Regions from separate parts of the Arabiibacter massiliensis genome, predicted to be linked through region 1. Evidence: predicted binding sites of a transcription regulator. Region 1 holds the regulator's gene; the other holds the start of a gene.

What was found. The regulator HrcA, encoded in region 1, represses chaperone genes, less so after heat shock. The targets are predictions, from matches to a motif close to TNTTAGCANNCNNNNNNNNNGNNTGCTAANA.
Region 2: the regulator HrcA is predicted to act here: its motif matches at 2,060-2,090, upstream of FX134_RS11515 (Hsp20/alpha crystallin family protein).

What each region holds. Positions count from the first base shown of each region.
Region 1 is NZ_LR698996.1:502,797-507,718, reverse strand. Features, by position in the region: gene FX134_RS02165 (RsmE family RNA methyltransferase) at 1-149, opposite strand, end outside; gene dnaJ (molecular chaperone DnaJ) at 163-1,302, opposite strand; gene hrcA (heat-inducible transcriptional repressor HrcA) at 1,368-2,381, opposite strand; gene hemW (radical SAM family heme chaperone HemW) at 2,518-3,630, opposite strand; gene dusB (tRNA dihydrouridine synthase DusB) at 3,843-4,814, opposite strand.
Region 2 is NZ_LR698996.1:2,708,489-2,713,410, forward strand. Features, by position in the region: gene FX134_RS11510 (FAD-binding protein) at 1-1,322, shown strand, start outside; gene FX134_RS11515 (Hsp20/alpha crystallin family protein) at 1,495-1,959, opposite strand; gene FX134_RS11520 (metallophosphoesterase family protein) at 2,337-2,867, shown strand; gene FX134_RS11525 (thermonuclease family protein) at 2,873-3,640, shown strand; gene FX134_RS11530 (hypothetical protein) at 3,862-4,452, shown strand; gene FX134_RS11535 (hypothetical protein) at 4,452-4,637, shown strand; gene FX134_RS11540 (beta-class carbonic anhydrase) at 4,645-4,922, opposite strand, start outside.

The sequences.
Region 1 (4,922 bases):
CCGGCGTCCACCACGGCCACGTGCTCGCCGGGCGCCAGGCGCAGCACGCGGGCGTGCTTGGCGTCGCCCGCGGAGAGGCGCAGGGAGAAGACCTCGCCCGGCTCATCGGCGAGCACCTGGTCGTCAAGGTAGAAATGAGGCAGGGACATGGGAGGCTCGCCGCTAGTTGAAGGCGTCGCGCAGCTTCTGCAGCGGCGAGCGCTCGTCGGCCACGTCCTCGCCCATCTCCTGGGCCAGCTGCTCCAGAAGCTCGCGCTGCTTCTTCGTCACCTTCTTGGGCACCACCACGTTCACGTGCACGAACATGTCGCCGCGCGACTCGCTGCGGAACTTCGGCATGCCGTAGCCCTTCACGCGCACCACCTGCTCGTTCTGGCAGCCCTCGGGGATGCGCACCTGCACCTTCTCGTCGGCGAAGATGCCGTCGATCTCGATCTCGGCGCCGAGGGCGGCCTGGACGATGGAGATGTTCGCGCGCGCGTGCAGGTTGTCGCCGTCGCGCTCGAAGAACTCGTGGGGCTGGATGCGCACCGTGACGATGAGGTCGCCCGGGCGCGCGCCGTGCATGCCGGCCTCGCCGAAGCCGGAAAGGCGCAGCTGCTGGGAGTCGCGGATGCCCACCGGCACCTCCACGGTGACGCGCTGGCGGTCGGGCACGCGGCCCTGGCCCTCGCATTCCGGGCACGGGTTCTCGATGGTGCGCCCGGTACCGCCGCAAGCCTTGCAGGTGGCGGACGTCTGCATGTCGCCGAGGAAGGTGTGCTGGATGGTGACCACGCGGCCCTGGCCATGGCACTCGGGGCAGGTGATCTCGCGGCCGTCGGGGCCGAGGCCGGTTCCGTCGCAGTCGGGGCACGGCGCCAGGCGGTCGTAGACGATCTCCTTCTTGGCGCCCGCGGCCACCTCCTCGAGCGTGAGGCGCAGGCCCACGCCCATGTCGCGGCCCTCGCGGCGCTGCGGGGCGCGCCCGCCGGCCGCGCCGCCGAAGAACGAGCTGAAGATGTCGCCCATGCCGAAGCCGCCGCCGAACAGGTCCTCGAAGTCGACGTAGCCGCCGCCCCCGTAGGGGCTTCCGCTGCCCGCCGCGCCGGGGATGGTGCCGAAGCGGTCGTACTGGGCGCGCTTCGTCGCGTCGCTCAGCACGTCGTAGGCCTCGTTGAGCTCCTTGAACTGGTCCTCGGCGTCAGGCGCCTTGTTCACGTCGGGATGCAGCTCGCGCGCCCGCCGGCGGAACGCCTTCTTGATCTCCTCTTCGGTCGCCTCTCGGGAAACTCCCAGAACTTCGTACAGGTCCCTGGCCATCTGCGATTATTACCTTTCCTCCAAGGGCGCGCGGCACGCTTCGCCGCCGCCCGTGCTCTCGGTTCCTACACATCCTCGAGCGCCGCGCTCGCGATGCGCACCGCCCGGATGACTTTCGAATAATCCATGCGCGTGGGCCCGACGACGGCCACCACGCCCGCCGACGCGCCGCGCCCGTAGCGGCTGGCCACCACCGACACGCCCGACAGCGCCGCCGCGTCGTTCTCGCGGCCGATGCGCACGCTCGGCACGCCCGCGCCCTGCGTCGCCGCGTCGTCGAGGATGTGCAGGAGCACGGTGTCGTCCTCGAGCACGCGCATGACGGGCAGGAGCGCCTCGGCCTGGCTGAACTCGGGCTTCGTAAGCAGCGAGCTCACCCCCAGCCGGTGCGCGCGCGACAGCTCGCTCTCCTGCAGGCACGACAGCACCTCGTCGAGCGCCATGCGCACGAGCGGGTCGCGGAACGCCTCCATCATGCCCTGCCCCAGGCCGTCCTCGATATCCTGCAGCGACTTGCCGTTGAACACCTCGCCGAGGAAGCGCTGCACGCGCGCCAGGTCGTCGGGGGACACCTCGTCGGCGAACTCCATCTGGCGGTTGAACACCTGGCCGTCCTCGGTGACGAGCACGACGAGCGCCCGATGCGGCGCGAGCGAGATGAGCGAGAGCTGCTTGATGTGCAGGTTGAGCACCGAGGGCGCCAGCACGATGGACAGGCAGTCCGTGAGGCGCGTGAGGGCCGAGGACGTCTGCTCCAGAAGCGCGTCGAGCTCGCTCGCGCTGCGGCGCAGCTCGTCCACGACGGGACGGTAGCGCTCGTCGTCGGCCGCGAGGTCGGTGGCCAGCAGGTTGTCGACGAAGGCGCGGTAGCCGAAGTCGGTGGGGACGCGGCCCGCGGAGGTGTGGGGCTGCGCGATGTAGCCGCCGTCCTCGAGCACCGACAGCTCGTTGCGCACCGTGGCCGGGCTCACGCCCAGCTGGTAGCGCTCCGTCAGCGTGCGCGAGCCCACCGGCAGAGCGCGCGCGACGTACTCTTCGATGAGGGCCGCGAGCACCCTCTGCCTTCGATCTGAAAGCACGCCTCTCCACCTTCCTCTTTCACTTGACCGTTCCGCCAACGCACCATTCTAGCAGCCGGCGCAAGAGAGTGCTAAAAAACCTGGAAGATTCTCTGAAATGTCCCAAAAGACGGCAGGGATGACAACCGGGGCATTATCATGGAGCGAGGTCGAGGAGGCGGCCGTAGAGGTCGTTGCCGCAGAGCCAGCCGCGCTCGGTGGGCCTCCAGCGGCCGTCCTCGTGCACGACGAGGCCCTGCTCCGCGAGCTCGGCGAAGGCCTGCGTCGCCCCGAGGCCGAGCGCATCGGCGCGCTCTGCCTGCGCGTCGGGCACGCCGCGCGACATGCGCATGCCCAGCATGAGGTCCTCGGCGGCCATCTGGCGTGCGTCGAGGTCGTCGGTCACCTCGCCGTCCTGCATGCGCATACGGCGGCTCGCGTTCTGCGTCATCGTGGCGGCCGAGCGCCCGAGGCCGAGGTAGGGCACGCCCGTCCAGTACGCGGTGTTGTGCCTGCTCTCGAAGCCGGGCCGCGCGTAGCTCGCCACCTCGTAGCGCGTGAAGCCCGCCGCGCCCAGCACGCGCGCGGCCGCTTCCATGTGCGCGGCTTCCACGTCGTCGTCGGGCTCGTCCAGCTCGCCGGCGAGCACCGCCGCGTCGAAGGGCGTGTGCGGCTCTATGGTCAGCGGGTACACGCTCACGTGCGTCGCGCCGAGTGAGACGGCCTCGCGCACGCTCGCCTCGAAGCTGGCCTCCGACTGCCCGGGGATACCGCACATGAGATCCACGCTCACGTTCTCGAAGCGGGTCCGCGCGGCCTCGATGGCGCGCCGGGCCGCATCCGCGTCATGAGCGCGGCTGAGCACGCGCAGCACCTCGTCGTCGAAGCTCTGCACGCCGATGGACAGGCGGTTCACCCCGAGCGCCCAGATGTCGCGCACCATGCGCTCGTCGAGGCTCTCCGGATTGGCCTCCATCGTGCACTCCACCTCGGGCGTAAGATGCATCGAAAGCGAGAGCGTATAGAGGAGCATCGAGAGCCGAGAGAGCCCCACATGCGAAGGCGTGCCCCCGCCGATATACACCGTCTCGATGGCGCCGAGCTCCCCCTCCTTCGCCTTGCGGCGGATCTGCAGGCAGAGGTCCTCCACGTACGCGTCGATCTCCGGCGAGCCAGCCGGCACCGCCGCCGTCGCGAAGTCGCAGTAAGCGCACCGCTTCACGCAGAACGGCACGTGCAAGTAAAGAGCCTTGTACGGATCGTGGGGCATGCTACAGGTCCCCCCCCCCTCCCCCAGCCGAGGCTTCCGGGAGCCTCCCCCGCCGGGAGAATAGTGCGGTTGTTTTAGACGGATCCTTCGACTCGCTCCGCTCGCTCAGGATGACGAAGAACGCAGCGTGAGGAGGGATCGGCGGGCATGCCGCGCGCAGTTCCGCAGCGAAGCGAGGACTGTCTGAGCACGGCGTGCCCGCCGATCCCTCCTCACGCGGACGGCCCTCCATAATCCAGCAGCTCGTCGAAGACGCGGTCGAAGTCCTCCACCGAGACGCAGGCGTTGATCTTCGCGCGGGCCGCCGAGGCTCCTGGAAGGCCGGCCATGTACCACATGGCGTGCTTGCGCATGCGCACGATGTTCTTCCCCTCGCGCTCGGCGAGCAGCCGCGCATGGCGGCGGGCCATGGCGATGCGCTCCTCCACGGCGGGCGCCGCCGGCTCGGGTTCGCCCGCAAGCGCGGCCTTGGCCTGCGCGAACACCCAGGGATTGCCCTCGGCACCGCGCGCGATCATCACGGCGTCGCAGCCCGTGCGCTCGATCATCGCAACGGCGTCGGCACCCGTCCGCACGTCGCCGTTGCCCACCACCGGCACGCTCACGGCCTGCTTCACCCGCGCGATCACGCTCCAGTCGGCGCTGCCCCGGTAGAGCTGCTCGGCGTACCTCCCGTGCACGGCGACGGCGCACGCGCCCGCATCCTCCATGCGCCGCGCGAACTCCGGGGCCGTCTCCTCCCCCAGCGCCCACCCGCGGCGGAACTTCACCGTCACCGGGTGCGCCACCGCCGAGCGCACCGCGCGCACGATGGCGGCGGCCAGCTCGGGCTCCTTCATGAGCGCCGAGCCGTCGCCCTTCGACACGATCTTGCGCGCGGGGCAGCCCATGTTGACGTCGAGGTACGCGAGCGACTCCCCCATCTCGTCCTCGATCCAGGCGGCCTGCGCGGCCATCGTGTCGGGCTCGTGGCCGAATAGCTGCACCGCCACCTGGTCCTCCCCCGGCGCGAGGCGCAGCAGATGCCGTGTCTTAACGTTCGCGTAGGAGAGCCCCTTCGCCGACACCATCTCGGTGAAGGCGAGGTCGGCCCCCTGCTCGCGGCAGAGGGCGCGGAACGCCTCGTCGCTCACGCCCGCCATGGGCGCGAGCAGCAGGCGGTGCTTTCGGAAGAACTCGTGCATGATGCCTTTCTGTAAATGCGCGTATCGGGCGGGATCGTTCCGCAGGTTGCGGCAAGGGCAGGGCCCTTGCCTTACGAGGCGGCCCGCCAAAACGATCCCTGCGGACGC
Region 2 (4,922 bases), 2.2 Mb from region 1:
GCGAGGCCGACCCGCTGAAACTGCTCAACGAGCTGACGCGCTACGCTTCCGGCAAGTGCCGCCAGGACGTCGTCAAGGTGTGGATCGACGAGAGCGCCGAGCTGCTGGACTGGATCGACGCCAAGATGCAGGCCGCCGGCAAGCAGCTGGTGGTGGACATGCCCCCGGCGCACGCCACCGGCGGCACCGACTACTACCTGCCGGTGCTCCAGCACGTGTGGCTCACGCCCTATGCGCCGCCGATGCGCAACGACGTGCTGCGCACCGCCATCGAGGAGGCGGGCAACCAGATCCGCTTCAAGCACACGCTGGTGAAGCTCGTGTGCGACGGCGGCAAAGTATCCGGCGCCGTCTTCGACACCGACGAAGGCCTCGTGCAGGTCAACGCCGAGAGCACGCTGCTCGCCACCGGCGGCTACCCGGCCAATCCCGTCATGATGAGCGCGTTGCAGCCCGCCGCGCTCGGGTGCAGCACCTCGTCGAGCTACGCCATCAACGACGACGGCTTGGGCCTGCGCGCGGGACTCTGGGCGGGCGGCGTGAAGGACCCTGACCCGTCGCCGATGATCTTCGACCGCGGTGCCGTGGCCCCCGGCGTGGATGCCGGCTACGTGGGCGAAGGAGAGAAGGCGGCGCTTCCGGGCACCATCTTCCAGGAGAACATCGGCAGCCAGCCGTTCATGAAGGTGAACCGCAACGGCGTGCGCTTCTGCAACGAGTCGACGCCCTACGACTTCGTGTGCTTCCAAGCGGGCCAGCAGCCGGGCGGCGTGTGGTGCCAGGTGTTCGACGCGAACGCGCCTGAGGACATCCTGCGCTTCTCCACCATCGGCTGCTCGGCGTTCGCCAACCAGATGATGGCCGCAGGGATGCCTATCGAGGAGTTCTGCAAGGTGGCGCTCGAGCAGGGCGTCATGCAGAAGGCCGACACGCTGGACGAGCTGGCGGGCAAGTTGGGCTTCGAGGGCGAGGCCAAGAAGAGCTTCCTCGCGCAGGCCGAGCGCTACAACGCGCAGTTCGACGCGCAGAAGGACGACGATTTCGGCAAGGAGGCCTACCGCCTGAGCGCCTTGCGCACGCCGCCGTTCTACGGCTGCTGGTTCGGCGGGTCGCTGCTCACCACGCTCGACGGCCTGCGCATCGACAAGGACTGCCACGTGCTCGGCGCCGACGACCAGGTGATCGAGGGCCTGTTCGCGGCTGGCGACGTGTCCGGCAGCTTCTTCAGCGGCAACTACCCCGAGTATCTCGTGGGCTGCGCTTCGGGCCGCTCGTCCGTGCAAGGCCGCCACGTCGCGCGCCTCGTGGCCGGCGACCTGTAAAACGGGAATCCCTCCAGCATGCGGGAAGGCGGCCTCTCGGTCGCCTTCCCTTCGCGCATCGGCCGCTCAAAGTCGCTCTCGCTACCTTCTGCCGCGGCCTGCCCTATGATGCGCGGTGCCGTCTATTCCCGCCCCGCCGCGCCCCAGTGCGCGGCGGGGTTGCCTCGCTAATCTAGCCCTCGATGGCGATGGTCTTCTTCTCTTCCAGCTTGGGCTGCTCCTGCTTCTTCGGCACGGCGATCTTCAGCACGCCGTCCTCGAACTTCGCCTTGATGTCGTCTTCCTCGATGTCCTCGCCCACGTAGAACGTGCGGCTGCACTTGCCGCTGAAGCGCTCCTTGCGCACATAGGTGCCCTTCTCGTCCTTGTCCTCGGTCTCGGACTGCGTCTGCGCGTCGATGGTGAGGTAGCCGTCCTTGAGCTCGGCGTTCACGTCCTCCTTCTTGAAGCCCGGCAGATCGATGGTCAGCTCGAAGCCGGCGTCCGTCTCCTTGATGTCCGTGCGCATGAGCGTGGGCGCCATCTTCTGCATGCCCTGGATGGGGGCGGTGGCGGCGTCCAAGAACGCGTCGAACGGGTCGGACATGAGCTCGCTCAGCAGGTTGCGGCTCCTCCGCATGGGTACCATCATTGCCATTCTGATCATCTCCGTTTCGTCGTGGGGAGCAGGTTTGTGAGAGAAAACCTGCGTCCCTCTCTATCCGATTTCCTGTGTACGCTCATGTTATACTTCCGTATATTAGCACTGTCAAGTTGAGAGTGCTAAAAGTTACGGTTCTGTCAACTTTGTCGGCTTGCCGATCGCCGACGCCTTCAAAGCGAATGCTACAGGGGGAAGCAACTTCCGCCCCTGGCGTTCGCGACCAGGGCGAGAAGCGAAACGCCGCCGAAAGCCGTTCGTCAAACGGCCGAACGAGCGGCGACTCGACGGGCAACTTCATCGCGTGGGTAAACGAGTGCTTGAGGTAGGAAACGATGCTCTATACTGGTGCGTTGACGTAGAAAGGACGCACCATGACCGTCATCGGCCTCATATCCGACACGCACGGGCGCCTGTCCGACGAGGCGCTGGCCGCCATGGCCGACGTCGACCACATCATCCACGCGGGCGACATCGGCGGGCCCGACATCCTGCACGCGCTGGAGGCGCTCGCGCCCACCACGGCGGTGCTCGGCAACAACGACTTCGACGAGTACGGCTCGAAGGTGGGGCGGTTCGCGCATCCGGTCATCGACGGCGTGCGTTTCCTGGTGGCGCACTACCCGCGCGACGTGCGCATCGGCTTCAACGGCTGCGCGGGCCTGGCGGCGGGCGATCCCATCCCGCAGGTGTGCGTGCACGGCCACACCCACGTGCCCGAGCTGCTGTGCGGCAAGGATGCGCGGCCGGCCGACTACTTCCTGTGTCCCGGCGCGGTGTTTCGCCCGCGTGGCGATTTCCCGCGTTGCGTGGGGAAGATGGAGGTGGCCGACGGACGGGTGCTCGGCGTGCGTATCGAGACGATGAGCGGGAAAGTGCTGATGAGCGCAGGAGCGGGGGCGTAGGGCGCATGGCGGACAAGCTTTCCTCGCTTCTGCGGGACAAGAACGTGCAGCGCGCTCTGGGCGATGCGGTGAAGGCCTCCGGCAACGGGCCCACGGGCAAGGTGCTGGGACTTCTGCTGGCGCTCGTGCTGGCGGGGGTGGTGTGGGTCGGCTCGCAGCTGCCCGCACTGACCCCGCCCGCCGAGGACGGGTCGCCGGCAGCTTCTGCGGACGGCGGCGGTGCGGGCGCTGCCGTGTCCGATGCCGCGCGCCAGGCAGCCGAGCGCGATGCGGCCCGGGGGTCGTCCACGCAGCGGGGGCATCTGGATCCGGCCACGTTCGACCAGGTGACGGTGCGCCACGTGGTGGACGGCGACACGCTGGCGGTGGAGATGCCCGACGGCAGCCACGAGTCGGTGCGCTTCGTGGGTCTGGACACGCCCGAGAGCGTCGCTCCCGAGGAAGAGCGCAACTGCGAGGAGGGCGTGCAGGCGTCCGACCACATGAAGAGCCTGGTGGGGAAGGGTGACACGCTGTGGCTCCAGTACGACACCAGTGTTACCGACAAGTACGGCCGCCCGCTCGCTTACGTGTGGAACCAGCTTCCCGCCAGTGCCCAGGAGGCCGACGACCCCGCGTTCATCGCGCAGCACATGCTGAACGCCATCCAGGTGATCGACGGCTACGGTCAGGCGAGGACCTACCGCCCCGACACCTACCACGACGGCCTGTTCGCCCAATGGGGCGCCGAAGCCCTCGCCGACGCCCGCGGCGTCACCCACAAGTGGGCGTGACACGCGTTCTAGCTAGCCTCTGACCTGGGGTGCTGGGAACTCGCTTGATTTCCGCTTGAAATGCGCTTGAATCCCGCTTGATTCGCGATGGAAGCACGTGGTGTTTCCGCTGGATCCATGCAAGAATCGAGCGCATTTTCGCTGGTCGCACGCCATGTATGCGCTAGATAGGCTCGTTACACTGGAAGGATGTCGACAATCCTTTCATGTAGGGAGTTGTTTTGAAGTGCGACGAATCTTTGGTGCCGATGCACGGGAGCGTTACCAGCTTCTCGGTTTCACCTGCGGTGAACACGAAGAGCTTTCACGACGCGTTCGAATCCATGCCCGCTCCTCGAAAAGTTTGTCAGAGCATCTACGAGCAGACCGGCCGTATCTTGAGCGCGACGAACAACGCCGAGTGCGAGCATATGGCCGCGGTGAACGCCCGGACCGGCGAGCTCGTGGCCGACAACTTGGGACGCCCGCCGGTCCGAGGAAAAACAGGGTTCAACGCTGGTGAGCTGGAAAGGGCTCTCGCCTGCCCTGACGGCGTGATCCTCGTTCACAACCATCCGGCCAGCAAGCCGCCCTCCTACCGCGATGTTCATACGGCGGCCTCCTACTCTTGCATAGTCGCTTCGGTAATCGTCGGCCACGACGCCAGCGTGTGGTGGGTTGCCGTGAGGGACGTCGGCATTGCCAGCAAGTTGGAGAGTCATTACAATGATTTCAAAGACGTGATGGGCGATTACGCTGAAGTGAAAGCACTGCGAATGGTGCTCAATGATCCAAAAGCCAAAAAATCATTCGATTGGAGGTGCATGCGCTAATGGAAGAGAAGCTCTACATGGTCATGGACGACACGAACAACATCTACGACTTCGACGAGATTCCCGATGTCCCGCCTGAACTTGAGGCGAGGGCCTACCGAAACGCCGAAAAGGCCTACCAGGAGGCGAAGCGCAAGCGCCTTGCTGAGGAAGCTGCGGAAGCGCGCAAAGTCGCTCTCGGCTAAAACTGTTTCAGCACACCTGCGCGAGCTCGCCGGTGATGGAGTCCATCACGTAGCCGCTCACGCGCACGCGCGGTGGCATGACGGGGTGGTTGCGTACCATGTCGACGCTCTTGCGCACGGCCTCCTCGGTGTCGCCGAAGCCCGCGAGCCATTTGTCGAAGTCGATGCCGCAGTGCCGCGCGAACTCGATGCGCTCGGCGCTCACGCCCAGGCGCTCCATGTTCGCCACCATCTCCTTGCCGCTCATGTGCTGCGCGCCGCAATTCGTGTGCGCCACGATCATGA